One region of the Priestia sp. YIM B13489 genome, then DNA from elsewhere that is predicted to be linked to it. Evidence: riboswitches for the same ligand, from Rfam matches in the RefSeq annotation. Region 1 holds a riboswitch; each other region holds the start of a gene.

The links. Region 1 has a riboswitch for cyclic di-GMP ahead of ACFX4W_RS01025 (anti-repressor SinI family protein). Riboswitches for the same ligand answer to the same signal wherever they lie in the genome.
Region 2: linked by a shared signal. The riboswitch ahead of ACFX4W_RS00665 (anti-repressor SinI family protein) and the one ahead of ACFX4W_RS01025 (anti-repressor SinI family protein) in region 1 are both predicted to bind cyclic di-GMP.
Region 3: linked by a shared signal. The riboswitch ahead of ACFX4W_RS27770 (anti-repressor SinI family protein) and the one ahead of ACFX4W_RS01025 (anti-repressor SinI family protein) in region 1 are both predicted to bind cyclic di-GMP.

What each region holds. Positions count from the first base shown of each region.
Region 1 covers NZ_JBHZOQ010000016.1:778-8,620, reverse strand. The annotation lists gene ACFX4W_RS01070 (stage V sporulation protein S) at 1-185, opposite strand, end outside; gene ACFX4W_RS01065 (hypothetical protein) at 353-616, opposite strand; gene ACFX4W_RS01060 (hypothetical protein) at 1,244-1,381, opposite strand; gene ACFX4W_RS01055 (YolD-like family protein) at 1,517-1,699, opposite strand; partial or broken gene ACFX4W_RS01050 (Fur-regulated basic protein FbpA) at 1,744-1,916, opposite strand; gene ACFX4W_RS01045 (hypothetical protein) at 2,068-2,226, opposite strand; gene ACFX4W_RS01040 (hypothetical protein) at 3,204-3,491, opposite strand; gene ACFX4W_RS01035 (AbrB/MazE/SpoVT family DNA-binding domain-containing protein) at 4,736-5,431, opposite strand; gene ACFX4W_RS01030 (anti-repressor SinI family protein) at 5,687-5,833, shown strand; gene ACFX4W_RS01025 (anti-repressor SinI family protein) at 5,865-5,987, opposite strand; cyclic di-GMP riboswitch class I at 6,007-6,091, opposite strand; partial or broken gene ACFX4W_RS01020 (RNA polymerase sigma factor) at 6,232-6,348, opposite strand; gene ACFX4W_RS01015 (hypothetical protein) at 6,404-6,781, opposite strand; gene ACFX4W_RS01010 (Alp7A family actin-like protein) at 6,799-7,843, opposite strand, start outside.
Region 2 covers NZ_JBHZOQ010000010.1:41,395-52,448, reverse strand. The annotation lists gene ACFX4W_RS00680 (asparagine synthase-related protein) at 1-1,301, opposite strand, end outside; gene ACFX4W_RS00675 (AbrB/MazE/SpoVT family DNA-binding domain-containing protein) at 1,918-2,622, opposite strand; gene sinI (DNA-binding anti-repressor SinI) at 2,854-2,976, shown strand; gene ACFX4W_RS00665 (anti-repressor SinI family protein) at 3,039-3,170, opposite strand; cyclic di-GMP riboswitch class I at 3,189-3,273, opposite strand; gene ACFX4W_RS00660 (peptidoglycan-binding protein) at 4,441-4,641, shown strand; gene ACFX4W_RS00655 (hypothetical protein) at 4,710-5,546, opposite strand; gene ACFX4W_RS00650 (hypothetical protein) at 6,152-7,171, shown strand; gene ACFX4W_RS00645 (lysozyme inhibitor LprI family protein) at 7,400-7,897, opposite strand; gene ACFX4W_RS00640 (TcaA NTF2-like domain-containing protein) at 7,898-8,248, opposite strand; gene ACFX4W_RS00635 (toll/interleukin-1 receptor domain-containing protein) at 8,724-9,731, opposite strand; gene ACFX4W_RS00630 (hypothetical protein) at 9,969-10,370, shown strand; gene ACFX4W_RS00625 (hypothetical protein) at 10,627-11,054, opposite strand, start outside.
Region 3 covers NZ_JBHZOQ010000053.1:4,246,127-4,257,180, forward strand. The annotation lists gene ACFX4W_RS27760 (acyltransferase family protein) at 1-813, opposite strand, end outside; gene ACFX4W_RS27765 (helix-turn-helix domain-containing protein) at 1,128-1,463, shown strand; cyclic di-GMP riboswitch class I at 1,575-1,661, shown strand; gene ACFX4W_RS27770 (anti-repressor SinI family protein) at 1,682-1,804, shown strand; gene ACFX4W_RS27775 (histidinol-phosphatase HisJ family protein) at 1,882-2,673, opposite strand; gene ACFX4W_RS27780 (HPP family protein) at 2,905-3,462, shown strand; gene ACFX4W_RS27785 (zinc ribbon domain-containing protein) at 3,568-5,025, opposite strand; gene ACFX4W_RS27790 (zinc ribbon domain-containing protein) at 5,090-6,001, opposite strand; gene ACFX4W_RS27795 (DUF969 domain-containing protein) at 6,378-7,082, shown strand; gene ACFX4W_RS27800 (DUF979 domain-containing protein) at 7,083-8,048, shown strand; gene pcp (pyroglutamyl-peptidase I) at 8,063-8,704, shown strand; gene ACFX4W_RS27810 (flagellin N-terminal helical domain-containing protein) at 8,934-9,662, shown strand; gene ACFX4W_RS27815 (sensor domain-containing protein) at 10,457-11,054, opposite strand, start outside.

The DNA of each region.
Region 1 (7,843 bases):
ACCAAATCAACACCACTGGGAGCTACGAATCCCCTTGCAATCGCAACAGCTTTAATCGCTTGATTTAAAGCGCCGGCTCCCATTACTTGAATTTCCACATTACCTCTTTCTCTAAATACGGCTGTAATTGCACCTGCAACTGAATTTGGATTTGATAGTGATGATACTCTTAATATAGTATCCATATAAAGTGCTCCTCCTGTTATTTAAACGATTTATTTAATCATTGGAACGAATGTAATTGACGTATCTTTAAATCATATTCATATCCTGATTAAACTGAACTATTAAATCGATTCCTAAATGGGTGCTTCAATTAAAGGATTTAAGACATACATCTCTTAACTTTTGTTTATTTCCCGACCATTCCCATGATAAATGGAGTAAGATCACTCAACTTTGTTTTATCGCTAAGAACCTTCAAAAAAACAGTAGAGACATGTTCAGGTATAGGTGTTCGACTATCTACAGTTGCTGTCAAAAAATAATATAAAAAATCAAAATGATTTCCTCTTCTCATGGCATCACTCAAATAATAAGCATATAGATTATTATTTAATAGCTTCCTCTTTACGACTGTTCCAAAATCATACAATTCATTAACAGTTGTATTCACAAGGTATTCCTCCTTCTAAAGTTCAGACGGTTAAAAACCGGATACCACATAGTTACTATAAACTGAACGAAAAAACTTTTTAACTGGGTGTAGAAAAAACACTCTACTATCTATAATGAAAATACTACGTAATATTGCAGGTGGAAGCTGTTACATAAGTGTATTATATTAGAAAACGGGAACTTGTATGGATACGCGTAGAAGGTAGTGGGGAAGAGGAAAATTACCTCTGTAGCAAAAGAATGTTAATCCTATGGGCAATTTAATTAGCTTGATTTGATGATTTTTGTACTAATACCATATTAAGATCACTAAAAAGAAATCATTGATAAACTAATAATTAGACTTTCTCCTTACCAGCTTCAAAGAGAATTAGGAGGTTTTATTTTATATATATTCTTTTTCAAACTAAATTCCCCTGCTCTATTTCTTCTAGTAAATCTTTAATCTATTTACATAAATTAATCCTCAAATTTAACATTTCGTTTTCTTTTGACATCAAATTAGCTTCTTATAAAAAGGTTTATAACAGCAATAAACGACCTATTCATTCGATTAGAATCATAAGGTCGCCTACATTATCTTCATTTTCATTTTTTATCCTTCCGATTTGCTTTATTTATAGGTTTATTCTTTTATATTTTCATCTTTTAACTGTCTTAGATTATCCTCGTCACATTGTTTAAATAAATAAGTAAGGTACGAATGCAGTTCAAATCGGTCCTCCTCAATAAAATCAGACCATATTTGTTTGTTTTCTCTCATCATTCCTCCCCCTTTTTTATTTCACTTTTATATCTTTATGGCTCCTTAACTAGAAATTTCTTATACATACCAAGTGACCATTTATCATAAAAAATAGAGAAAATTCTTCACTAAGTTTAAATCAAATAAAGGAAATCAATAAATGTCTTCAATACCGGATAAACGAATAAAGAAAATATTTTGTTTTTCATCTTTTAAAGACAGGGTCTGTTCATGGAGATTAAGATTATAAACACGGCCTTTACACGTTTGTAATGACCCATTTTCATAATAATTAACCGTAATTAAACCATTTTTGATTAGTTTTTTCAAAAACATAGATTAACCCTCCTCTTAACAAATGAATTGCGATTAGCAAAAACTTAAAAAGATAGGTCTTGGAATGCTGGATTAACTATATGATACTCTGTTTCTAACTCATGTAATGTTAATTCATAGAGCTGTTTGTTTCCTTTTTTATAGATTCCTAAATGGATTAAAGAATCTATAATCGAGTTTTTTTATGTTGTATGTCAGAATAGGTCTGTTCGCTCATTATCCCACCGCCTAAATTCAAAATGGTCTTTCGTATGATTGTCCAACTACTTTAATTCATTATAAAGCATGCCAGTTACAAGGAAATGAAAATGAAGTTAAACTGGTGTAATAAATAAGTAAATTTGATTACATAAGTGAACACATATTTCCTACCTATTTACTTTATAATCAACTTTTATGGCATCGCTCAATAATATAATATCCCTATGAATTTCACTTTTAATCAGTTCCTTTTCACAATTCTTGTATTCTTCTCTCAAGCGATTCACTTCTCTTCTAAATAACAAAAGATTGTGTTCATTATGCATTGTAATAAACTCCTTATAAAAACTAACATTAAATACATTATGTTAGTTTTCTCCTGTATATAAAATACTTTCTACAAAAATTCCTATTAATTCACAAAAATTCTAAATTATCATCAAATAATTTTACTCTTTTCAAATAAAAGTAAATGCAAATTTCCACAAAATCTTTCGTTGATTTGAAGTAGAGACCGGTTTGCATGATATAAAATATCTGAAACATCATGCTAAAAAATCCTTTTATTAAGGGTTTTTTGCAGCTTATAAAGCTGTAACTTCCTGAATGGTCATAAAATAACGAATTTGTGGAGCATTATTTGATATTAAAAAGTAAAATGAGAAATATTTTTCTAAACGCATGTAAAAAAAGAGTCTATTTTTTTCTACGAAGCATGTAATGGTTAACGTTATTTTCACTAAAATACGTTAATTATTACATGTGTGTATTAGAAATGATTTAGCTCATAAAACGTTTTGCATAACCAGCTTTATGTTAACTAAGGTTGTATATCATAGTCATCTTAAAAAACAGAAAAACCTATCTCTTCCCAGTCAAAAGAGGTAGGCTTTTTCTGCTACAGAATTCAGTTGTATGAGTCGATGCTCGGAGACATCTCGAGTAGTTTGCTCAAGTTGCTATTTATTATCCGTTTATAGTGGGAGAAGAATATAAATCAATTTCTTTTACTGGTTATTTGCGCCAAAAGATCGGTAAGAAAGATAATAGTAAAGGGAGCAATGCAAACAATGAAGATCTCACGAAAGATCATATAAACCTTATTATTCATTTATATTGAATCCACCTTTATATCTTTGAGTAAACTTTTTAGGGTTTCTTAAGTAGTAGAATGTTCGAATAAAGGGAAAGGATTCATATCAAATAAAACAACAGGGTTAATCATGCTGATATTCTTAGCATTTACTTCTCATAATGGTGATATGATAGGTTATTTGTCTTGGATGGCATAAAAAAAGCCAGTTCATTGAACAAACTGTAGCTTATTGTTCTTTATTGGATTAAAACTGTTGAGATAGACCTTTTCTTGAGCATACTTGAAATAATACCCTAGTTCATCTTGGTGGATTTTACGAGTAAAGATTCTTTCAAGTGTAGTGTTCTTAGCACAGCCAAAGAAGTAGTCCTCTGTATCAGTATAAAAGATGTCAATAGCGTAAATAGAGAAGTCATAAACATATGGAAGGCTGTACACAGCAAACTTACTAGTAATACCTTGCTCATACCTCTTGATGTGCTCGGTCTTTTTCATAATATTTCAACTCCCTTGACTTAAGGATAACAGTACTCTGGAGAGTAATTCATTGTTTTTTATATAAAATAAAAAGGAGGAACAACAAACAATGAAATTGTCCCTCCAAAGCAGAAAATGAACAAAACATGCTGCATATACAGTGTTTTGTCATGAATCGATAGTATACCATGAGAACGATGTCCTATAACCTTTGATACACGTATGTATAGAAAATGACACATCTTGTAGCACTACTGACACATTATTGATAAAAAACGGCATATACAGCCTAAAATAGAAAAGCTACTGTGCCTCAACAGTAGCTTTTCATTAAAGAAAGTGGGTTAGAAATACCAATGTTGGAAGGTATTCGATTACATTTTGTTCCTATTTCCTAAAAAATATACTAACAGCAAATGAAAAAACTCCCTTAAGGGAGTAAGGTAGTTTTTTTCTGTCCGAACCTCGGAAAAAAGGAAGAGTCATCAACCGAGTATTCGCGCTTCTTTTGTAGTTTGCTCAACATATAGAATGTTATTCATTATTGCAAGTACGCAATGATCTAAAATTGAATATTACATATTGTCTATAAAGATAAAATACTTTTTATACGTTTATAAAGGTTTATTATTTAGATTAAATAGACGCTTTATCCTTGGGTTTTTATGCGTATAAAAAGGTGTGCCTTTTTGGACTATTTATATTAGATGGCCTTAACTTCTGCATGTTTTTATAAATGTCAGAAAATTTATAATGACATGTCTGACAAAAGACCTTATAATAGCACTAAGATATAATCTTTTAAGAACACCTAAACCATCAGAAGAAACTGAAAAAAGCTATCTCATCTTTGAGATAGCCTTTTTTGGTTTCTTTATGAAATCTGTATCTACATGCTTAATATTAGTATAAAATAAGGTTGTGATTTGTCGGACAAATATTAAATAAAAACCTAGTTAATCGGCGATTTTAATATGCAGAGAAACGATATCTGAGGAAATTAACTATTATTTTGCGTATAACTTGCAAATTTCAGCACTTTAGAGAAATGCTCATTTCCCTACTTGTATTGGTTCTCATTGAAAAAGCCAACTTATTTAATAAGAGTATTGTTCTCAACTGTCTCTTTGATAAAAACAGGGATGTTATTATAAATAATAAAGTAGGCTTCCTTCTATTACAAAATTATTAGTAACCTGAATTCAACTATAAAAGAAAACATCCATTTCTTCTGGATATAAGTTTTTAACTCGTATTTCGTTCTAAGTAGCTTTCTTTATAACTAACTTATCTCCTTCTATTTTAACTTCCAAAACGTCACCGTTATTGACGTTTAAATAATTCCTTAGCTTTTTAGGGATGTTTAAGTATTTATCTTTGTTTACTACGCGCGATTGCCCAGTAAAGAAAAGATTTCCTTCTGTAAAAAACTCATATCGGTGTTTTTTTGCAACAATGGTGCCTTGGTCTTTAGTAAAAAACTGTAATTGCATACTTACTTCTAGATTAAATGATTCCAATAAAAAATTAGGAAGCCTTATCTTCCCTTCTTTTATTTCAAGTAAAGATAACCTATTTAATTCAGGTTCTATAGGCTCTTTTATTAGACCTGGGGATTTATTCTGTTTTCTTTTTTTGTAGAAAATAATACTCTTGTTAATTAATTTCACTCCTATTTTTTCACATAAATTCATATCATGTATTTCACGGAGTATCTTTGGAATTACAATATAGCCTAAATGATCGATAGTTCTAATTAAATTGTTCATCTTCATTTTTTTCTCTAAAAATACCGGTGAAGCTTCAATCTGCTTCATAATAAAATAATTTTTGTAGGTAAAGAATTGTATTGTAGCAGATGGCTGGATATTAACATGCTTTAAAAACAGGGGTGGTATCTTTACCCTCCCCATATTATCGATTATTAAGTCTTCTTTAAGTGATTCGTCCTCTTTCATTAATAAAAATCCTTTCAAATGTACTTCATAAATAAAGGTTAACTTTGAATGTACCCACCATTCATTTTTTATGCCTTTATTAGCATACCTAGGTTATTAAATCTTGATTTTTTATAAACTAAATAAACAGAGGGAATTCCAAATGTATTATCAACAAGAAAATAATAGGTTAAAAGTAATATTTTTAACATTGTGGGTTATATTACAAATTAATTTGTTTTATAATAGGACAAGTTGTAGAGGAGGAATATTGCAATGAATAATTTAAACCATGATACTACCCTTCCCCAGGAATGGCTAGATTTAGTTAAAGAAGCGATGAATTCCACCATTACTCCAGAGGAATTTAAGAAGTTTTTGAATAGAAAATCTCAAAAATTAAATGACCATAAACAACATTAATTATAATTAATGTTGTTTATGGTTAAAGTGTCTATTTGCTTTCTAAGAACTTCTTAATTTCCTCAATGGTTAATCCCAATTCTCTAGCTTCCTTTATAAGTTTGACCCATTCTTGACTTAGTTCTTGTGCTACTAATTGTCCTTTACTGTCCATAAAAATTACCTCCAGATATTCAGGGGGCTCAGCTGCCATAGCCACTTGACCTTAGACCTGTAGCTTTGCGTCCTAGCCTTTCAACTAGTTTGCCTTTATCTCAATATGTAAATTTATAAATATCTTACTATATAATGGGTGTCGAATTATGTCAAAATAAGTATTATCATTTATTTTTTAAAACCCTTTATAACCTATTACTAATTAATATAAATAGCATTATAAAAAATAAATAAATATCCAGCTAATCACTACCTTGCTTCGCATACATCTTTCTCAATAAAGATTTTGCTCGATGAATCCTCGCCTTAACTGTTCCCACACTAATATTTAAGGAAGTAGCAATCTCATTATAAGGTAAGTCTTTAAAATAAAAACAGAAAAAACCACTAGTATGTTTCTAGTGGCTTTACTGTTTAAAAATCGTTATATTCTTCTAAGTCGTCATCGTCTAATGAGCCAGATATATTTTCTAAATCTGCAATCTTTCCTTCTTTCAGTTGGGGAACCTTTAAAGGCTCTTCTTCTTTGAAAGAGACACTTCCTACAAAACCTGTTGTTTTTACTAATGTTTTTAAATCAGCTAATTCATTCTTTATATGTTCAAGCATTTCGTAGGTTTTTTTGTCTTCAATTACTTTTTTTTGAGTAGATGAATCATCTAAATCACGTAGAATTAAAGATGAAATATAATCCCCTAACCTACGCGATTTAGCATATTTAGCTAGCTTATTATAAACTTCATCACTCAATCGATTTGTCTTAATCGTAAACGCATTTTGACGCTCTGACATCCCCATCACCTACGTTGTTAGGATTTAACGGCTTTCTTCTCTGTTGCGTGCTTCTTTTGAACGTAACCCATACTACGAATCTCTAAGCCAAATAAATTTAAATGGCGGCTATCTTGGGGCACCTTATGATACTTCTCAGTACGTTCTTCTCCAATTTTGTCACGCATACTATTCATGATAGCTACCTCTAAAGTAGGGGCTACCCCTCCGCAATATACATACTTACGTAGTTTGTTCGCTGGTGGTGGTGCAACATCATTTAATTTAGCCAATAAAATCTCTACATATTCTCGAAGAGAAGACTTGATTGTACTTGTTAAATCAATGGATTCGCCTGTATTTTCGTTTTTTAATACAAATTTTTGTTTGCTGTAGTTATCAAGAATAAATTGATCAAAGGCACGTAAGTCTGTAAACAGTTCTAGGAATTTTTCTTTACGTAATTTATCAATATGCGCTAAATAAGGAATGCCTTCAATGCTTTGGAATGACTCACGGCTATTGGCAGCTTTCAAACCTTCCGGTAAAATAACCACATCAATGGAACCACCACCAATGTCCACCATAACTGTTTCACATTCCACATACTCATTCGCATCTTCACGATCTTCAAGCGTTAAGTCTTTTTTCAAGGCAAAACGTGCACTTTCTCCCTCTTTTAAGCACGCACTTTCTTCTACTACTACTTTTAACGTATTTTCAAAGCCAGGTGTATGCACAGTAAATGAATGGTCGCCTAAGAAACGATTTGCCATGGCTTTTTGAGCTGCTCCAAATGTGCTCTCTTTTTTAAGGAGCCAGATTGGTAACATAGTAGAAAAATAGTCAATTTCAATTGTATTGTCTTTTTTATTTTTCGCATGTAACGCATGGTAATAAGCAATAGCAGCTAAAAAGGTGATGTATGGAATATGACTTGTAATTTTATTATGTAATTTATTAATGTGATTGTTGGCGAGTAATTGACTTGCAGCAATATCTCCTACTAAGAAATAACGCTCTTTCTCTTCCCCATGAATGGTTGTAGAAAGTAAAATACGCTTCTTAAATTCTTCTGGAGCT
Region 2 (11,054 bases), on a different contig from region 1:
TTTGCCACAACAGGGAAAACACGCGATTTTTTCACTCCTAAATTTCTACTATACAAATGTAATTCTCGGATAAACTTACCTATATTGGCACTCCTTAGAAGTTTTGCCTGATAGTCTAGGGCTGGCCCCCAAGATACAGTCCAATTTCCTCTTTGACCGTTTAATAAAACCCCCATACCTTGTTTGGAAGCTTGCTCATAGATACCTTTAAGCCAAAAACTGTTTTCATAAAACTTATATGGCATTTCTAAGATATCAAGCCACTGATCAATCTCAGAAAATGGGCTTTTTTCTTTAAAATCGAAATAGTTATCTTCTATATTTCCTACGTGTTGAACCGTAGACTTAATGAAAGGCTTCTCATTTGCTACCCTACTTTTAGGTGACCAATCCTCAAATCCATTTATTGGTACATAACTGAATGTATGTAGTTTTTTATTTTCCTTATGGAGAGCCTTAGAGGCAAAACTTGCTACTGAACCGGAGTCTAGCCCCCCACTTAAATGAGCACCTACTTTGAGTCGAGTTCGTAATTTAGAAGTCACTGCTTCTTGAAAAACCTCGCGAAATGCCTCTTCATATTCTTCATTCGTCTTTAGACGTAATTTCGCTTCGCCCAACAGTGTGCAATATCTCTTAAGTTTAATTTGATTTCCACTTATAGTTATTGAATGTGAAGGAGGAATTTGTTTAATATCTTTATAAACTGTTGACAACGCATCCGTAGACTCAAAATTAATAGGTATAGCTAGAAATTCCGCAAGCCATTCTTCATTTAAGGCTTTCTTTACATAAGGTAGGGAGAATAAGGGATTAATAGCAGTACAAAAAGCAAACCTTTTGTCATCTTTAAAGAAATAGAGGGTTCTATTACCAGAGAAATCTCTTGCAGCAAATAGCTTCTGCTTTCTCTCATCCCAAATTACAAAAGCAAAATCGCCAATTAAAAACTTTGGTGCCTCCTCTTCCCACTTATGATATGCAAGTAAAATTAATTCACTATCGGTGATTCTTGTTCTATGTATATCTTTAATTTGGAGCCTACTATATAGTTCTTCACGATTATCAATAATAGCGTCTGCTGTAATAGCCAATTGCCTTTCATAATCATAATAAGGCAAGTTCTCCCCTACAGATTCTGGTGTAATCCATTGTGTATGACTTATAAACGCCACATTTTCTTTTTTCCATGCCTGTATATCATCTGCAGGATATTTTGATAAGCATTCAAGTATATTAGCAATATTGTCGGGAGATATGGGATCATTGTTAGTATGGTAAATTCCAGCTATCGCGCTCATTTTTTCTCCTCTCATGACCTCAAAAATAAACTTCGTTCTCAATAAAGAACAAAACAATAAATTTATTTCCTAGAAATTAAATTTCTTTCACCAAATATAAAAATATAATCCTTTTATACTATCTAAACAAACATTATAAAGAACAAAAACAAAAAAGTAAACCTCAATTAAGAACATATCTTCAAAATAAGCTGCCATCCTTAGGTAAAATATAATAAAAATTCAGAAAAATAAACCTTATTAAAGAACACCCTTCTACTTTCTCCTCTTTTCTCATTCACTACGGATATTAGATAATAAATCTATTGACCTACAATAGATACAGGAACATAAATAATACTTTTTTTCTTTTTTTCATAATTTAAAAAATAAATTTGAAGATCCCTTACAAAAATTATGAAGCAAAAACAGTAGTTACTTTATGATTAACCCCCCTAAAAATATATAGTTACTTAACAAAAAGCATTCTAGATAACAAAAAAACCACTTGTTTACAACAAGTGACTTTTTAACACTTTTATTTTAATGGTCTTAATTGCTGATAAAAAATTAGCAATATCTTTATTTAACTCATAAAAGAAAATATTTAACTTTTTCGCTATAAGTTTCTTAAATCTTATTCCTTTCTAATTAACTTTTTTATAAATAACCTATCCCTTATTAATCTAACTTCCAAAATATCACCGTTATTAATGTTTAAATAATCTCTTAACCTTTTAGGTATGTTTAAATATTTGTCTTTACTTATTATCCGTGATTGCCCAGTAAAAGATAGATTTCCTTCAATAGAAAATTTATATTCATGTTTTTTTACAACAAGGGTGTCTTGTTCTTTAATAAAAAACTGCAATTGCATATTTAGTTCTAAATCTAAAGCCTCCAAGAAAAAATTGTTAAGTTTAATTTTCCCCTCTTTTAACGTAATTAAAAGTAATTTATTTAATTGGTGTTCTATAGGTTCCATTGTTTGACCTAATGTTTTATTGTATTTTCTTATTTTATAGAAAATAATATTTTTATTGAGTAATTTTATTCCTATCTTCTCATACAAATTCAAATTATGTATTTCACGCAATGTTTTTGGAATTGTGATGTAGCCCCAATTATCAATAGTTCTAATTAATTTGTTTAACTTCTTTTTTTTCTTTAAACAGACCTGTGGAACTTCAATCTGCTTCATACCAAAACAGTTTTTATGCTCAAAAAATTGCATTTTAGTAAATGGCTGAATATTAGCGTATTTTAAAAAACGCGATGGTATCTTAACTCTACCCATCTTATCAATTATTAGATAGTCTTTGAATAATTCTTTCTCTTCCACTACTGAAAATCCTTTCAAATGTACTTTTATAAATAAAGGTGCATTTTAAATTTATTTAACACTTATGTTTTTATGGCTTGTATATGGTATTAGATTTGAACTTTTTACAAGCAGGATAAGTAATTGGGTTTTATGCATATTAGTCATAAAAAAAGTAATAGATTTATTCTTAGGGGGTTATGTTACCGAATATTTTAGTATATAATATGACAAGTCAAGAGGAGGAATATCATGGATAATAATGAAAATTATGAAATTAATCTTCCCCAGGAATGGCTAGCATTAGTTAAAATAGCTATGGGTTCGAATGTGACTAAGGAAGAATTTAAAAGATTTCTTGAAGAGAAATCTTAAACATTATATAGCAATAAAAAACATTAGATACCAAAAATAGTCTGGCCTAATGTTTTTTATTGCTACAGTATTTGTTTATTTGCTAAAAACTCTTTAATTTCTTCAATGGACAATTCCATCTCTTTGGCTTCTCGAATAAGATTTACCCATTCCTCATCTAACTCGTGCGTTAAAAGTTGGTTCGAACTATTCATAAAAATACCTCCAGATCTCCAGGTAGCCCAGCTGTCATAGTCAATTGACCTTAGACCTGTAGCTTTGCGACCTAACTTTTCAACTAGTTTGCCTTTGTCTGAATATGTAAATTTAAATCTATATTACTATATAGTGGGTGTCGAACTGTGTCATAATACGTAATTTTTGTTGTTTTTTGATATCTACTTCAAAAGGTACTCTTATTTTTAAAATAACATGTGCACACAAATTAATTATAGTATGATGTTTATTAAAATTTTTATGTTTTTCACATAATTTCTAGGTCTAACTATTCAAGATTCTGTAAGATATTAATTCTTACATAAGATATATGCACTTAAAAAACTCCTAAGGTAAACCGAATTCCAATCGTTAGACATGGATATCTAATGACTGTTTTTTACAAGACTTTTCATTTAGTATGTCGAACCTAGCAAACCATGGGAAAGAGCTGGTAATGTGGATCCGAAATAAGAAAAGAAATTAGCAATTACTAGGGAACTAAGGGAGAATGCTAAGAAACGAATTGATTTATCTTATGAGTTAGAGCAGGACTTAGAAAATTTGGGATTACAACGAAGAATGAAGCAATTAAATTTAGAAAATAAGTTGCTAAAAAAACAAAATAATGAACCAGCTTAATTTACACCATAGCATCCGTCCAGGGATGCTTTTTCAATATTGCAACACTTTTTATACGGGATCCCCTTAATAAAGCTTCGATTAATTTATGATCGGGGTTTCCCAATATAAAAACTCTAAAAAGGTACGCCTTTTTAGGCAACAGAAAAACTAATGACAAGATGTCTATTTAAATCTATAAATACATCTTTTTAAACGTATAAAAAATAATTGATCTTATTATACGTTATGTCATATGCGTGAACTATCTAATAAAAACATAGATAAGACCGCCTATACACTTATAGATAATGGGCGGTCTTTTTATGAATATGATCCTATTTATAGCGATTTATAAATTTCCCTAATATTAGGTGTATTCTGTCTCTTTAGATAAATTCAAGAATGTTAAGAAACATTAGTATCCTTACCACTCCTACTAGACTTCCAATTTTACCACCCTTATAAAACGGATATGCAGTTTCTTCTTCTATTTTAGGTAATACGTTTTTATATTCCATATACCATTCAGTTAAAAGACTATAATTTAATTCATAGTCTTTTAACTGAGTAAATACTTCACTTACTGAATTAGCAGGACTTTTCTTTCTCTCCAGAAAAGATTCATCTGAAAATACTTATACACCTATACCTGAAACACCTAAGAAAGACCAATCACAATATAAATATCCTTTAGTTTTTAAAGCAAGATCTATAAATAAAACAGCACTTCAGCAATTACAAAACACTCTAAATGCTGTTTATTTCAAATATGGTACGGCTGATGGAATTTATAGGGCTAACACAAAAGAGAAACTGCAAGCTGTTTTAAAATCAAAAGGATATTAATAAAAAAGCCTCACTCAAAAGAGTGAGGCTTTTTTATAGATAACCGATATAGACAGAGAATTTTTGATTTATATTGTTTTTTCCAATTTCCCTATTACATCTCTGGTACCTTCTAAAATTTCTTTCAAGGTTGGTGTAACCGGTCTTCCTAAATCTCTAAAGAAAAAGTATCTTTTAACATCTGTGTCCATCTTATTTACAAAAGGGTAGCTTGTTTCACCTGAAAAATCTAAATTTCCGCCCCCGTACTTAATAGGAGTAGTATGCCCACTCGTGACAAATGTTATATTCGATATGCCCCCAATCTCTACTCCTCCATGAGTGAAATTTAAGTCTCTAATAGTAGTATGTGTTTCGTCGTTTTGTTTAGTTAAGTTACGATGTTTGTTTTCATTGATTAAAGAAGTTAAGTCTTGTAGCCATGTAGAGTTCTTGAATTGTTGACAAGACTTAAGGATATCAACTATATCTGATCTACTATTTAATAAATTTCTGAAGTTGTCCCTAATACATATGTCAAAGAGAGAGTCTGTTTTCCTAATAGGAAAATACGGTTTTCCGAATTTATGCAACTCTTTTTTTGTGTAATTGTTTCTGCAATAAGTATCGAATATGTAATTAGCAACATAATCAAGAGGTGACCTGCAATTCTCCAAGCAGTTTTTAATTTTAACCTTTAGGTATGGAATTGCGCTTTCATCTTTAATTGATTGTTGCGCTAACTGCTCAACTTCTTCAATCATAACAGCTGCAGTGTCTAAGCATGCTTTTGAATCATCTAACCATTCTATGACAAACACATCCTTATTCTTAGTAATTAAATATATTATATCTTTGTTTGGATAATTTTGTGTAAAAATCCGAACGTAAGAAAGGTATAACTTTACGGACTTTTCTTTTTTCAATGAGGATTCTATCAAAAAACAAATTCTTTTTAACTTTTTTGGGACGAGATAAACTAGCTCCTTTGTATTGATTGGTATTACAATATGTAACTCCTGATGACTTTCATTCGTATAGCATTAATCAGGTGTTTATCAATGAAATAGCGCCTTTGTAGTTATTTGCCAAAACTCCAATAAATTTCATCTAATTATCAATAAAATTTATTCAAAGACCTATCTTACAGCTACAACAGGAATCGGTCTGAATCTCTTACTTGCTAAGAACAATTTAAATCATGTAGCCAATCTTTGCTCAACAGAAGTTATCATTTGCATATAGATTAAGTAAATAAAGATAAATTGGATTTACTTTTTAATAAAAATGTTGGATTTTCCAATCAAATATGTGATATTAGTAATATAGTATAGGTATTATTATGAAATTAAAGAAATATTACCTATTTGTACCCGGCAGAAAAAAGTGATTATTTAATTCTCTAAACAATTATTTTATAGATAAAACATCTTGTTATAGGAGCAGCAGGTAAGACTTCAACTCTTCTCCTATTCATTAGGGTTATAACCAAAAATTAAATAAATACAAAATAATGGAGGGAAATTTCGTTATGGAAATTAATTATTTATTGGCTGGATTATTTGGAGAGGAATCTGCAAGAGATACCTTCGAAAGGTTATGTGCTTTGTTAATTCTTGATAAATACTCAAATAAATCAATAAAAGACGTTAGTGAAAATGAATTGGAAAGCTTCAAAATTGAGAAAGATGAAAAAGAGCTAAATATTAGTTCTCTTGAGGTTAATGCGGGGCAAGTATATCATATACAGACTAGACAAGGGGATGGCGGATTAGACATTATATACGAAAATGGAGATACATGGGATATATTTCAATGTAAATTTTACGTTGAGGGAAAGATTGGTGGTAATACTTCTAGACAAGATAGTATAGAAGCTTCCTTTAAAAAAGCTATGGAGACAGCTGCTTCCCAGGGAAAGAAAGTAAGAAGCTGGTTTTTATGTGTTCCTCTCGATTTAGATATTAAAGATAAAGACTGGTGGGATACATTTCGTAAAACAGCGTGTGAAAATGAAGAAAAAGAAATATTAATAAAAAAATTGGACAACTTAGAAATAAGTAAAATGTTGAAAGAAAATAACAATATATTTAATGCCTATTTTCGAAAGTTAATCCCTGATGGGAAGAGTTTAGAAATCAATATGAAATTGAACGAATATATTAATAATTTAAAACAAGAAATTAGAAATTTGGATGATTATTATTTTAAGAAACCCTCAAAAATTTATTCACTATTTGAAGAATATAAAGAAATCTTCAGCTATATAAAAGGGCTACAAAAGAATTTTATAAACATATCAAACACTTTAAGGTCGTTAGAGACTTTTAGTAATAGCAATAGACAGAGATATGATAAGTATCATACAGAAGAAAGATTGCTTATTAAAGGAACAGAAAGAGAACAAATATTCAGTAACAATATGCTGCAAATGCAAAGTGACCTTAAAAACCATTACCAAAATAATAAAGAAAAAATTGACAGCTACCTTAATATTTTAGAAGAGTTTAACAATAATTTTGACAAATTCTTTGTTAAATCAGGGCTATAGTATTATTGAGTTGCATTGAATATTATAGTGTACTTATAGAGGTTTTAAAATAAAAGATTACATAAGTTATATTTAGCACTCTTAATGTAAGAAGCAAACTCTTTATTTTAAAGGGTTTGCTCTTTTTTATTTCTCTATGTAAGATAGGCTAGATAATAGAAAGGGAATAAATCCTTCCTTAAGAATAAAGAGACAGATTCCTTATTGAAATCTGTCCTTATTTATTATTTATTTCATATAGTTATTAATTAAAAAGTAGCAACGGTCTTTAGTAACTTCCCATAATGTACGAACTTGTTCAGCTTGAGATAAAGTACCTCCACCTTCTTCATCAAAGGTTTTTTGAGCAGCTGCATCCCTAGACTTAATCCATTGATGTTGATCAGCTTGAAGTTTACTCATTTCCGAAGAAGATAATTGTGTTTTTAATACACCGTAAATTTCATTTAATAAATTATCCCAAGCTTTATAATTCTCACCATATTGTTGTTTTCTTTCAAAATCATTTTCAGAATCCGCAGGGTTTTCTGTCCATACTGTTTGGTCTGCTTTAGTTAAATACAAACTTTTTGTACCGTCGGTAGATGACGAATTATTTGTTACAGTAGAACTATTAGATGATGGAGCGCTTATCGTTGAACCAGTTTTTGATACCGTAGTAATTGGGCCATTTTTGGCTATATCAGTCAAATATAACTGATTATTGATTAATACTGCTGTATACATTCAATTATATTTATTTGTTTTTTGAGATCCATCTGGTTGTATAACAGATACAGTCTCTACAGTTTGTATTTTATAAAGAGGACCATCAGAAGAAGTCCCTGCCTTATTGAAACCAACTACAGGATAACTCACCCAGTTTTCTTTAATGCTCTTCTTATATAAGTTTTTTACTAACGACTGTTGGTCATTATACAAAGAACCCTTTACAGTGCCTGCAACATTACTAAAATCACCTGTATTAATTGTAGCTGTTAGTCCATTTATGTAGTCTACCATTACAAGCGCTGCTGTATCCTTAGTTACAGAAACATTATTTGAAGTTGTACTTGAACTACCTGAATCGACGACCAGAGATGGCTTTTTATTTTGCTAACGATAATAATTACTTTTATATCTTATAATGGATTTAAATAACTTTTCCGCAAAAGTATACTTTTACGGACTTTTCTTTTGTATAAAAAATCTATCATTTCTATCGCCCGTTTAAGTTTCAGAATAAATTACGAACGCATCCTTAAAATCACACACTTTTGCGAACGTTTTCAGCAGAACAATAAGGATAAAAAATTAATATAACACAAAAATGAAAAATAGAAGATTTGGATACATACGTGTGAGCAGTCTAGATCAAAATGAAGGTCAGCAACTTCATTTAATGCAAGAAGTTGCATTTATCCTAGCGATATTTTTATTCATAAACAAAGTGGAAAAATCAAATCAGAGGAACAACACTTGTTCCTCTTAGCCTTTACCTCCATCAAAGGAAGTAAATTTCTTTATGCCTCATTAGGGGAGTTCCTTATGAGATATAACACTTATACTTGTTTCATTCAATAGATCTAGTATTCTTTGTTTGTGATATTTTTTGAGTAATTAAATCTACTATTTCATTGATATTTGTATATCTAATATCAATGTACCCCGTTGTAGGTAAAAGCCCTGGAATTGCAGTATCATCAAGTCTTAACGGTAAAATATATTCATGCTCTTCTCTAAAGGCTTTTGCTTGCGCTACTTGTCGTTCTAAGTTTGTCCAGTGTTTTTTTGAATAATACTCTGAGACTATCATCAAGCAATATTTAGCCTTTTCTCCATACACGTCACTTAAGTGAGTGTATAAATCTTTTCCCCACAAATTAGCCCTTTCAAAGTTATCATAAAAGACTCTTATACCTAACTCAAATAACTTTTCTGCTATTTCTTCAGCAATTTTCCTATCTTCACCTGCAAAAGAAATGGCTATATCATAATTTTTTTTACTTAAATCACTTAATTCCCATCTTATATCATCATTTTTAACCCACAAATATTTATTGAAGTGGCTAATTAAATGAGATATTGTATTATATGAAGTTTGTAGATTATAATCAGTCCAAGCCTCATTCTCGTAAGGAGGAAAGTCTTTATCATGAAGGTCTAGAATAGATAGAAGAATATCAGATTCATTTATTATGAGACGATTATTCTTTTGCGCGTACCTTATACAGTTATCTATAATCCGAAATCGCTCATTCAATTCACTCTCTGTAGAATAATATACCTCCACGGAAAATCCCTCATATTCATCATATTCTTTATATTTATCTAGAGTTTCTTCTATAAAGGTAGCTGCTAATTTAGAATTCCCCCCGTATTTATTAATAATTTCTTTAAACTGAGAAAACCCCCTTATTAAAGGCAATAATAAACGAGAAGAAACAAATGTAATATTTTTATTAATACATAATAATTCTCCCTCAATTAAAATGTTTAAGGAGTTTTCATTAATTTTAAACCCTCTTTTTGCTAAAAATTTTATTAAGTCATCTTTCAAAATATCTATAATACTTTCCAAAGTATTTATCTCCTTAAGGTGAAAAATTAATTATTCAGATTTTCATATTTATAACATGTGTATTGTAACATAATAGGTAAAAATATATAATTATTATTGTTTAATATTGTAAGAAATTCTCACCTATATTACGATGCACCATGAAGGTATTAATGATAGAACTTTTGATTAAAGGATTTCTATAAAATATAACCTTTTAAAATAGTAATAATAAAGATGTCCGGAGGAAAAACACATATGGAAAGCAAAATACGACATCTAGAAATGATTCAAAGTGTGATAGCTCGTATGAATTCTAACTCTTTTTTATTAAAAGGGTGGACGGTCACAATTGTAGTTGCTTTGTTTGCATTTGCTAATGTTAAAGACATGGATTCAAACCTCATTTTATTAGCAATTATACCTACTTTGTTTTTTTGGGGATTAGATGCATTTTTTGTCCATCAAGAGTGGTTATTTATAAAGTTATATGAATGTGTAACTACCCAAAACGAAAAAGATATTAATTTTTCTATGAAAACAAACCCTTTTAAATTTCAAGTAAGGAAATGGAGATATGCTTTACTGTCAAAAACAATTTTACCTTTTTATCTTCCGATTACATTTCTCGTGATAGTGGCATATATATGGTTAAAATAAATTCACATTAAAAAACCGTTGAAATAAATTATTCATGCTATATATTCCGAAAATATAGACCTTATATGTAATATACAATGAATTTTTCGAACAAAATAATATATAAACTTTTAGCCACCTATAAACTCACATTCATTAATAGGTTCTAAAATATCAATACATTTATCTAGCTCTAATAAGGAACAGCATGTAGAAGATCATCTATATCTATATAAGATGGACCTGCTACATGCATTCAATTTCAAAGGAATATCAATTAGCGTCCTCCTTTATAAACTTTAATATATCCACTGTTAGGAACTTCCCTATAATTAAGGAAGGGTCTTTCACTTCGTGATTTAACATTTCTATATCCAATTTGTTCAATTATTTGTTCAATTCTTTTTTCATAATCTTGATATCTCTCATTATTAATTTGTGCAAGTTGAGCTTTTTTCTTTAATATACGTAATTCATTTTTTAATTCTGATATATGTTTCACATAATCTAATAAGTTAACACATTCAATAACAATTTCATTAGGTACTTGAGCAATATGTTTAACTATTTGATGCAGTTTTATTTGATGTAATTTATTAACCATAACTACAGACTTGGATTTTAGCCCATTGGGCTGATCTATATAAACAGTGTTAACCTCATACTTCTTCCGAATTTTAATTTGATCTTTTTCTTTCCTTCCTC
Region 3 (11,054 bases), on a different contig from region 1:
GATCGCGTAATTTCCCATAATGCCTTCAGATAAATAACAGGTAAATGCAATCAGAACGATAAGACCCTTTTTAAATGTGCCAATTTTCAGATAAAGTTGAATAAAAAAATCTCGGTATTTCGCCGTAACTGCACCCGCGGCGAATAAAAGCAAATAATGATAAGAAAGCAAGAAGTTCGTAGGCTCTAAGTTTGATTGATTAAGCAGTAATAGCGCTGATGATGAAACAAAAACGAAAAACAATAGCATCATGATTTTCTTTGCGTCCATTCGCAGCAAAAGAATCATCAACAGAGGAAAAATAATGGAAATTCTCATTTCATGAACAAGCGACCAAATAACATTGTCGTAAGCGTCTGTGTTAAATGTGCCAATTAAAAAGAAGTGCTGAAGAAGTAAACTTGGCGACTCGTTTGTGATCCATGAGTTATTAAACCAGTGGCTTACCTGTGAGATCCCGCTTTGACTAAATAAGATTTTACATAGAATAGCCACACACACCGCAAACAAGTAAGGAAGATAAATTCGGCAAATTCTTCTTACAAGATAGTTCTCATATCGAAAAGAAGAACGGCCATAAAACGGCAGTGCTAAAACAAATCCGCTTAAGACAAAAAACAAAACCACTGATTCATTTCCACTGCTGAACAATAGCCGCAGCGGACTTTCTTTTACCATGGACAGTAAAAAAGAAGAATCACCGTCATACCTATACTCGCTGAAGCTTGGATAAATCATGAGATAATGATTTATCACAACAAAAAGAGCTGCTAATCCTCTTAAAGAATCAAGTTCTACATATCTTTTTTCCATGTAATCTCCTATCCTAATTTAATAAATAATGTTATCTCTTTATCGCGCAAGGATCATTTCATATAGCGCTAGCGTACTATACAAAACGTTCACTATAGCGAATAAAAAAGTGATAAATCGACAAATATTCTTAATAAAGAACAATTTGTAAGTGAAGTATAGCATAATATACCCGCATCAAGAATAGATATTTTGGCCTATTTTATTCTTTATAAAGAACAAAATATTATTTATTTTATATTTTTATTTACACACAATGCACAAATATGCGTTATAATGAACAAAAAAACCTATAAGAAGAGGATGAACTGAATGTGATAGGAGAAAAGATTAAGAATTTGCGACTAAAAAAAGGCTATTCGATTACACGCTTGGCTGAAGAAGCTAATATTTCAAAATCGTATTTGTCTCATTTAGAAAAAGGGTTAAATAATAATCCTTCTCTTCAAATGCTTGATAAAATCGCGTCTTCTCTTCATACAACGATTGATGACTTAATTGAGGGAGACATCAGCTGTCCAGCTCTAACTTCAAAGCCAGCCCTCAATCTAGAGTGGCTTCATTTAATTGAACGAGCCATTCAAGACGGTATGACCAAAGAAGAATTTATTGAATTTCAGTATTATTTAAAGTTCCGAAAAACAAACTGATAGATCCATTCATGAACGTTTAATTTTTTTGTTATAATCGACCTATTTCGACATCTTTTACAAATATTATCTTGTAAAATAACTGTATGCTAAGAATACTATTACAAATTATCCAGATAAGGGCAAAACTATTGAAAAATAGTGACGCAAAGCTTCAGGTCTAAGGCCGCTTTTGGCTATGATAGCTGGGTTCCCTGGCAAAGGGTGGATGAATCGTAATGAAAAAAGAAAATATACTGTCAATCGATCAAGAGTGGGTAAGTCTTATGGAATCAGCTCGCGCGCTGGGGCTGACTATCGAAGAAGTCCGGAGGTTTTTGTCGGAGCTTAAGCGGAACTAAATTAAAAAAGCACGCTCAAATTAGAGCGTGCTTTTTGCAGTTATTATTATTCTAGAAGAAAGTAAAATCCACTTCTATTAAATGCGAATTCCTTTTGGCTGACGCTCATCAAATGTATAAATCTCCGTAAATCCACACTGTTTTGCCATTTCAACTGCTTCTTTCATATGAGCTCCTACCGTTTCAGCAAAGTGTGAATCAGATCCAATTGTTAAGATTTCTCCGCCTAAATCGCGGTACAGCTCAACAACTTCCAGTGCCGGCAGCGCTTCGCCCAGCTTCCCTCTTATACCTGAAGTGTTAATTTCAATTCCAATATTGCGATCAATTGCTTTTTTCAAAATATCTGCAAGAATATCTTTGAATTGATGAAAGTCGTAAATGCCGTATTGCTCAAACGCATAGCGCTTCATTAAATCTAAATGAGCCAACACGTCAATGTCCGCTTCGCTTACTAGCTTATACATTTCATTAAAATAAGCGCGGTAAATTGCTTCTTTATTGTTCAGCTCCAAATGTTTACGAAGCTTGATGTTATTAATGTTATGAACCGATCCTAATATAAAATCAAAGTTCTCTTGCTTCATCGTTTCTTGATACTTCTCTTTTAAATAATGCGGCTCACAAATTTCAATTCCTTTTTTAATCACTAGCTGATTTTGAAACTGATCTCTGCATTCCGCTAGTTCTCGTTCATATTTATCAAAATCCATATGACCGTATGTTGGTGCTAATGGATTTAATGAAAAGTGCTCGGTAAAACAAATTTCGTTTATGCCGTTTTTCACAGCTTGCTCGCACACTTCTTTCATGACTGCCTGAGAATCAAATGAATTGTTCGTGTGATGATGGTAGTCTACTAGATACATAATTAGTCACCTCTAAGTCTATTATACATTTCTCCAGCTCTTACTGCACATAGAGACCCTTTTTCCCCTTATCCCGCCTTTTTTCGTTCATAAAAAGTATTTCCAATAAAAAAAGACATTTTCCCTCTTCCAGTAATCCTTGTTTTCTTATAAACTAACTTAATATAGCAGATGTTCTGACATACAACTTGACAAACAACTTTTACTTACAAAAGAGAAAGGAAAGAAGAAATGCAGATTGAAAAAAGTTTTGCTCAAACAAAAAGCCCCTTTCTGTCTTACTTGAGCTCTTATGCTAAAAAGGTGAAAGGAGAATTAAAAGAAGAACCGAAAATCAATTATAGAGATGCGGTCGTTTCTTCTATCGGAGGCTTAATTGCAATTATCATCAGCAGCGCGATTGCACTCGCGCTTGGTTATCCAATGGCGCTTGCTCCGATTGGCGCGAGCTGCGTGCTTGTTTTCGGGGCACACAAAGGTCCTTTATCACAGCCGCGCCACGTGCTTGGAGGACACTTGCTCGCAACAGTTTCCGCACTTATTATTTGGAGCTTATTTCATCGAAGTCTAATTACGATTGCGATTGTGCTTGCTTTTGTTCTTATTTTAATGATTCTTACAAAAACCGTTCATCCTCCCGCTGCAGCTAGCGCAATTGTCGCAATTAATACTCAAGCAGGCTGGGGATACTTAGGTATTATTATGATTTGTGCATGTGTCGTTGTATTGATTTCTACCGTGTATAATAATTTATTTCAAGATCGGCAGTATCCCAGGTATTGGGTTTGATATTAGGACTTATACATAAAAAAGACGTCTTTTATGAGAAGACGTCTTTTTTACGTATTGTTACCTACTAAGTTGTTTGCTTTTTCAAAGTCTATTTATCAGCTTTTACTTTACTTCCGTTGAACTAATAAGCTGATAAACTCCCAAACTTCCATCAGATAATTCTTTTACTTTATGAATGCTGTTGAATTTTTTGTATTTAACAGATCCGTCTCCGTACGAAATATCATACTCTTCTGTTGTATATACTTTATACATAGAGTCATCTAGTTTTGTTACTCTATTTACATTAAAGCTTAATAAATCTTCTGTTATTCCTTTTTTGATTAGGTAAGCGGTATAATCTTTTTGTTCCTTGTATTTTGGCCCGTTAGAATCGATATATGGCTCTGCAATAGAGAAGTCTCCACTGTTAATTGAGGAAATTGTAGCGTACATATATTGTTCGATAAAACTAGAAACTTCACTAGTAGATACTTCAGAATTGACTTTTGAACCTTTGTCCGTTGTCTCTTGATTCTTAGAAGGAGCCGACGCTTTTGCCGTAGCTTCTGTCGTATTTTCTTTATCAAAATTAAGCGCAACATCTTCCATACCTTTTTTAATTGATACTTCTTCCGTTTTCTTTTCTCCGCGTTTTGCATATAGTTTTACTGAACCGTCCATCGGGAGTGGCCCTAAATAATCAATATCGCCAATTTTTGTTTTTGTGTCTTTGCCATTAACGTACAGCATCGCATCATCATAATCTGAAGAGATGTATACTGCATGATCTGACCAATCAAACTCAACGTTTACATCTTCTCCGTTGGCGGCTTCAACCTCTTGTTCGTTTTCAACTTTTCCGTAATCATTTTGCACTTCACCTTTTACGGTATGCGTACCAGGTAAAAATGGACCAACCTTTTTAGAAGAGTCACTGCTTACCGTTCCAGCTTTTTGACCGTCAATATATACTACTGTCGCATCTTCCGTAGACTGAGCTTTTGCATATACAGGGTTTATTTGTACCGTGTAATGATCAAAGATTCCCCATTTCTTTCCGTCTTGTTCTAACTTAGCGTATGAAGAGTGATCTTCGCTTGGAACTCCTGCTTCAAGCGCTCTGCTATCTGCGGCTAACCCTTCAGAGATTGATTTCATTACATCCGGATTTTCGTGCAAATATGTAATAAATGATTTTGTTTGCTCATCGTTGGCTTCTAATTGAATTTGACCATCATTTACATATTTTTTTACTTTATCAACATCATTGCCCTTTACTGAAGCAATAAATTTTTCTGACACAGCTTTAGGCGCCATCATTGTTTTATCTATTCCGTAATAAGCGCCGCCAAGTATAGCAGCCGCTGCTATAACTGAAATCGCAATAACCTTTGTTTTTTTATTCGGAGGTTTTACCGATTCTCTCTCTTCCTCTACTGAAGCTGATGCGGGTTCTACGTAACGCTGTGTTTTTGCTCCTTGGCTAGAAGCCTCTTTTCTTTCGACGGGATGTCCACACTCTGGACAAAATTGATGCTCATTTGTTAACTGATGGCCACATTCTCTGCAATATCCCAATTTCTACACTCCTTTTTTATAATGGTATGAAAAAGCACCGCTGTACACGATGCTTTTGGTCGGCTTAAAATAGATCATTCAATTCACTGCTGTTTCCCATTCGTGTAATAATGGTTTTGGCTTCTTCTCCTAAACCATTCGCAATGAACGTCAGTACAATCGTAATGACTACATATACAATAAGAGTGCTGTAGATACGATCAAGCCCATTTGTTCCGCTTGGCTTAAAGCTAGCAATCGTAAATGGAACTACAAGGAAAATGCTTAACAAACCGAAATTCATAAAATAAGAGAAGTATTCAACATGGAGAAATGCAAGCACAAGCCCAATTAAAAGAAGAGCTGTTGGAATAATTAAAAACGTGCCAAAGCGTGAGAAGAATTCTTTAAAAGAAACGTCTACCTTTCCAAACTTTGCTGCAACATATGTTGCTCCGATAATAACCGCAAGTCCAATAAAAATGAAAACCCCTTGTTTAAAGACGAAATCCGTAAAATTGAAGTGAATGATGCTGTTTATATCTGTGGCTTTTATCAAATCAACGCCTGTATTAAAATCCTCCATGTCAGATGGAGCCAGCTCTTCACTGATAATAGGAAGCTTGAACATGCTTCGAACAAATTGAATCAACAATAGCTTCCAGCCTACATACAGCATAATAGGTATACTAAGAGCATAAAGAATGACTGTGATAAGAGCATTAACGAATTGGCTTTCGCCTGCTGCTTGTGCTGTAGCTGTTGGATTTTTAATTCCTTCTGCAAAATAACTAAAAAATGATTTTGACACTTTTTTCGCCTGACGGACACGCTGATTAGCCTGTTGAGGCGCATACGCTGGCTGCGGCTGAGATTGAGGCTGATATTCAGATGCTGCTGCCGCCTGGCTGACAGCTGCCTCTTCTTGTAGTTTATGACCGCACTTCACGCAAAACTTCCCGCCATCGTTAAAATGGCCGCAATTTGAACAATTCAAATACTCCTTCCCCCTTCAATAAATTGTTTAAAATATAGTCACATAGATTTATTTTGTTGAAACCTATATAATCCTATATTCATACCTTTTAGCATTATACACCATTTTTGGTATTTTAGGAGAAATGTTTTTAACGGATCAACTAAAAAAATCACTACCCAAACTCCCGCGCAGAATTCTTTCTTTTACTTCTGAGTCCATGGACATTATATAAATCTTCCTTCTATAATTTTGTTTTACCAATAAAACTATTTTATGCCTTAAGCATCTTGTTTTAATTTTCAGAATTGTTTATACTCGAAACATCTTTGTTTTTCTAGGAAAACAAAGGAGGTGAATTTGCAGCACGGTCTATACATACTCAAGGGGGATTTTTATGTTGAAATTAATTGGGGTTTTGCTAGTAGCAGTAGGTTTTTTATTTCGTTTAAATACACTGCTTGTTGTGACTGTTGCAGGCATCGTGACGGGCCTTGTATCAGGTTTATCACTGCATGAAGTAATCACGATGTTCGGTCAGTTCTTTGTTGATAACCGCTATATGTCTATGGCTATTTTACTTACCCTTCCTATCTTTGGCGTGTTAGAAAAATACGGGTTAAAGGAACAAGCAGAAGTGCTGATCAAAAAAGCGAAAAACGCTTCTTCTGGAAATGTTTTACTTATATATCTTTTTATCCGTGAAATCTCAGCCGCAGTCGGCTTAAATATTGGAGGACATGCTCAATCTGTACGTCCGTTAGTGGCACCTATGTCTGAAGGCGCAGCTCGTGCCAAATATGGAGAGCTTCCTCCTAAAATCAAAGAAGATATTCGCGCCCACGCAGCGGCAGCTGAAAATACAGGGTGGTTTTTCGGCGAAGATATCTTTATCGCAACGGGTGGAATTCTCTTAATGAAAGGATTCTTCGACTCTGTAGGCATTCACGTTGACGTCTGGGATATGGCGCTTTGGGGTATTCCAACAGCCATCGCAGCGCTGCTGATTAGTGCCATTCGTTTCCGTCAGTTAGACCGACGTATTCACAAAAAAATGACGAAGCACAAACCAACATCATCTTCAAAGACGGAGGCGAGTTAAATGAAAAGCATCCTGACGCTTGATACGATTTACTACTTACTCGGTATTATTGTCGCTTTTATCGCGATTCGAATCGCACGCGACCACAACCATCCTAATCGTTTAGGATCTTCTCTATTCTGGGCGCTGTTTTCCATTACGTTTTTATTTGGCAACGTGATTCCGCCTTTTTATGTAGGATGTTTGGTCATTATCATGGTGCTGCTTGCTTCATTTAACCGCGTCACTAAATCGAATGAAGCCGAAACGCCTGCTGAAGAACGAGTGGCTCACGCGAAGCGATTAAAAAACAAAATCTTTTTACCGGCTTTATTTATTCCTATTTTTACGATTATCGGCACTCTTCTTTTTGGAAAGATCAAGTTTGGAAACTGGTCATTGATCGACCCAGAAAAAGTCACGTTAATTTCACTGGCAATCGCAGCTGTCATTGCCTTTATCGCTTCAATGGGCGTCACAAAAGCAAAAATGGACGTGCCTGTTAAAGAAGGAAGCCGCTTGCTTCAAGCAGTGGGCTGGGCAGTTATTTTACCGCAAATGCTCGCAGCGCTTGGCGGTATTTTTTCAAAATCAGGCGTTGGAACAGTCGTTTCGGATATTGTAAGTGATATTCTTCCGACTAACTATGCTTTTGTAGCTGTGCTTGCTTACTGCTTGGGGATGCTGCTATTTACGATTGTCATGGGAAATGCCTTTGCGGCGTTTGCCGTTATTACAGGAGGTATTGGACTTCCGCTGATTGTACATATGCACGGCGGAAACCCGGCGATTATGGCAGCGCTCGGCATGTTTGCTGGCTACTGCGGAACACTTCTTACACCAATGGCAGCCAACTTTAACATCGTACCTGCCATGCTGCTTGAATTAAAAGATAAAAATGCCGTAATTAAAGCACAAGTGCCAATTGCTTTATCCGTGTTTGTAGTAAATACGCTATTAATGTACTACCTTGTATATCACTTTTAAAGGAGAGTAATAGAATGACAACTGTATTACTAACTGGCTTTGAACCATTTGAAGGTGAAAGCATTAACCCGTCTTTAGAAGCTGTAAAAGCTTTGGACGGCGTAGCTGTTGAAGACTATCACATTGTTGCTAAGCCTCTTCCCACTGTTTTTGGCGAATCAATGGCTAAGCTTCATACGTATATAGAAGACATCAGCCCTTCTATCGTCATTTGCGTTGGACAAGCAGGCGGCCGGGAAGGAATTACGGTCGAACGCGTTGCTATTAACGTAGACGACGCTCGAATCCCTGACAATATTGGTCAGCAGCCCATTGATCGCCCTATTATTGAAAACGGCCCTGCCGCATACTTTTCGACACTGCCAATTAAAGCAGCTGTCGAAAACCTGCGCCAAGCAGGCATTCCAAGCAGCGTCTCTCAAACTGCTGGAACCTTTGTCTGTAACCACGTGTTTTACGGACTCATGAACATGATTCAAAACTGTTGTATTAAAGGTGGATTTGTTCATATCCCTTACCTTCCTGAACAAGCCGTGAATCATCCAGGGAAAGCGAGTATGTCGCTGGATTTGATTGTGCAAGGGTTGCTTTCCATCACAAAAACCACAATTGTAACGGAAGATGATATTTTAGTTTCAGGCGGAGCTACTCATTAATGCTAAAGACCAGTTCATATAGAGAACTGGTTTTTCTTTTTATACATGCACAAATTTTTTATTTAATAAATTAATGGAAAGTATAAACAACCTCTGCTCTCAGTCGATATATAGTATGAACATATTTCCCAAAGATGTTCAATTGCTGTTATCCCGTCTTAAAGCGGGACACTTCTTGTATACAAGGATGTAAACCAAGAAGTAAAACCATTATACGGAGGTAAGGAAAATGAGAATTAATCACAACATTACAGCTTTAAACACGTACCGTCAGTACAACACAGCTAACAATGCACAAGCAAAATCTATGGAGAAATTATCTTCAGGTCAGCGTATTAATAATGCAGCTGATGACGCAGCAGGTCTTGCAATTTCTGAGAAAATGCGTGGACAGATTCGCGGATTGGACCAAGCTTCTCGTAATGCTCAGGATGGAGTATCAATGATCCAAACTGGTGAAGGTGCATTAAATGAAACACACTCTATTTTACAACGTGTTCGTGAACTAGCTGTTCAATCAAGTAGTGACACTAACACTGCAGATGACAGAGCTGAAATTCAAAAAGAAGTAACAGACCTAATAAGTGAAGTAGATAGAATTGCTACTGATACAGAATTTAATACTCAAAAATTACTAGATGGTACAGGTGGAGATGCTGGAAAGTTCACTTTTCAGATCGGGGCGAATAAAGATCAAAAAATTGATGTAACGTTTGCTAAAATGGACTCAACTAGTTTAGGGGTTAACGCTATTGATTTAAGTGCAGATGCCGCTACATCTACTGCTGCAATTGATACAATTGATGCAGCAATTAAAACGGTGTCAGATGAACGTGCTCAACTTGGTGCTAAACAAAATCGTTTAGATCACACGATTAACAACCTAAGCACTTCATCAGAAAACCTAACAGCTGCGGAATCACGTATCCGTGACGTAGATTATGCTTTAGCTGTCTAAGCAGCCCTAAGCACAGTCGTCCTAGCTGGTAACGGCTAGTGATTATAATTGGGTGAATTGCTGGAAACCCCTGAGAGCTCTTCTTACCACAGCGTAGTTGGAAACGACAGGCGTAACGGTTAAAAAAAGAAAAGATTGGGCAATCAGCAGCTAAGCTCCTGTGAGGAAACTCTGGAGAAAGTTCAACGACTAAGATAAACCGTCTAAGGCATCCTGCTACGACGATGAAATCTGTAGGGTAAAATATGCTGTTCCGCTTATTTATACCCGAAGTGCCCAACCCCTACTTCTTTGGAGGGTGAAGATATAGTCTAGTCATTTGTGAAAGCAAATGTTCGCACGATGGCGAAAGAAATGATGGAACAAACAAAGAATTCAATTCTATCTCAAGCTTCTCAAGCTATGCTAAGTCAAGCAAACCAACAGCCGCAAAACGTACTTCAACTGTTACGTTAATTGGCATTTCTAAAGGGTCTCCATAACGGAGACCCTTTTTTGTCATGTGATTTCATTTATTTGATCCTAGCATATTAACGCTATTGATTAATTAAATCATCTCTTCTCAACAAAAACTTTCCTTCTCAGCAAACTTCCAAAACCTTTTTTGATATGATAGTGTACAACGCTATCTACTTCTGTACAGAAAGTCATTTACCCGTACCTAATGAACGGCTGGATCTTGCTGACGTATTTGACCATCTATTAGTCTCTTTATATGTTTTACCAAATTTGGACGCTTCGAAAACCTATTCAAGCGTAAAAAAAAGTGATGTCTCCGTCGAGACATCACTTTTTTATAGAAATCGCCTCTTTAAATATTCGGCGATTTTTTGAGGCGCAGCCGGCTGACTGACAATATAGCCTTGGATAAATGTACATTCATGCTTTTGTAAAAAGGCAAGCTGCTCTTTTGTTTCAACGCCTTCTGCGATCACTTTCATGTTAAGAGCATGAGCTAAGTACAAAATGCTTTTTGTAATCGCCTGCTGCTTTCCTTTATTGGTCACGTGTTGAATAAATGTTTTATCGATTTTGAGCGTGTTAAATTCGAAGTCTTTTAAATGTGATAACGAAGAAAAGCCGGTGCCAAAATCATCTAAAGCAAACGTTACGCCAATTTTCTTTAATTCGTCCATGACTTTTTTTACGTGTTCTTCATACTGAATGATGGAGCTTTCCGTCACTTCAAATTCAATGAATGAAGGGTCGATGTTGTAATGAGCTAACGTTTGTTGAACGTGCTCTACAAATCCTCGTTTCAGCAAATGTTTAGACGAGACGTTAATCGAAACGGGCACGGTTTGTAATCCTTGATTTTTCCACTGCTGCAGCTGCTTGCACACATGATCAATTACCCAGTCGCCGAGTTCAATAATTAAATGAGTTTCTTCT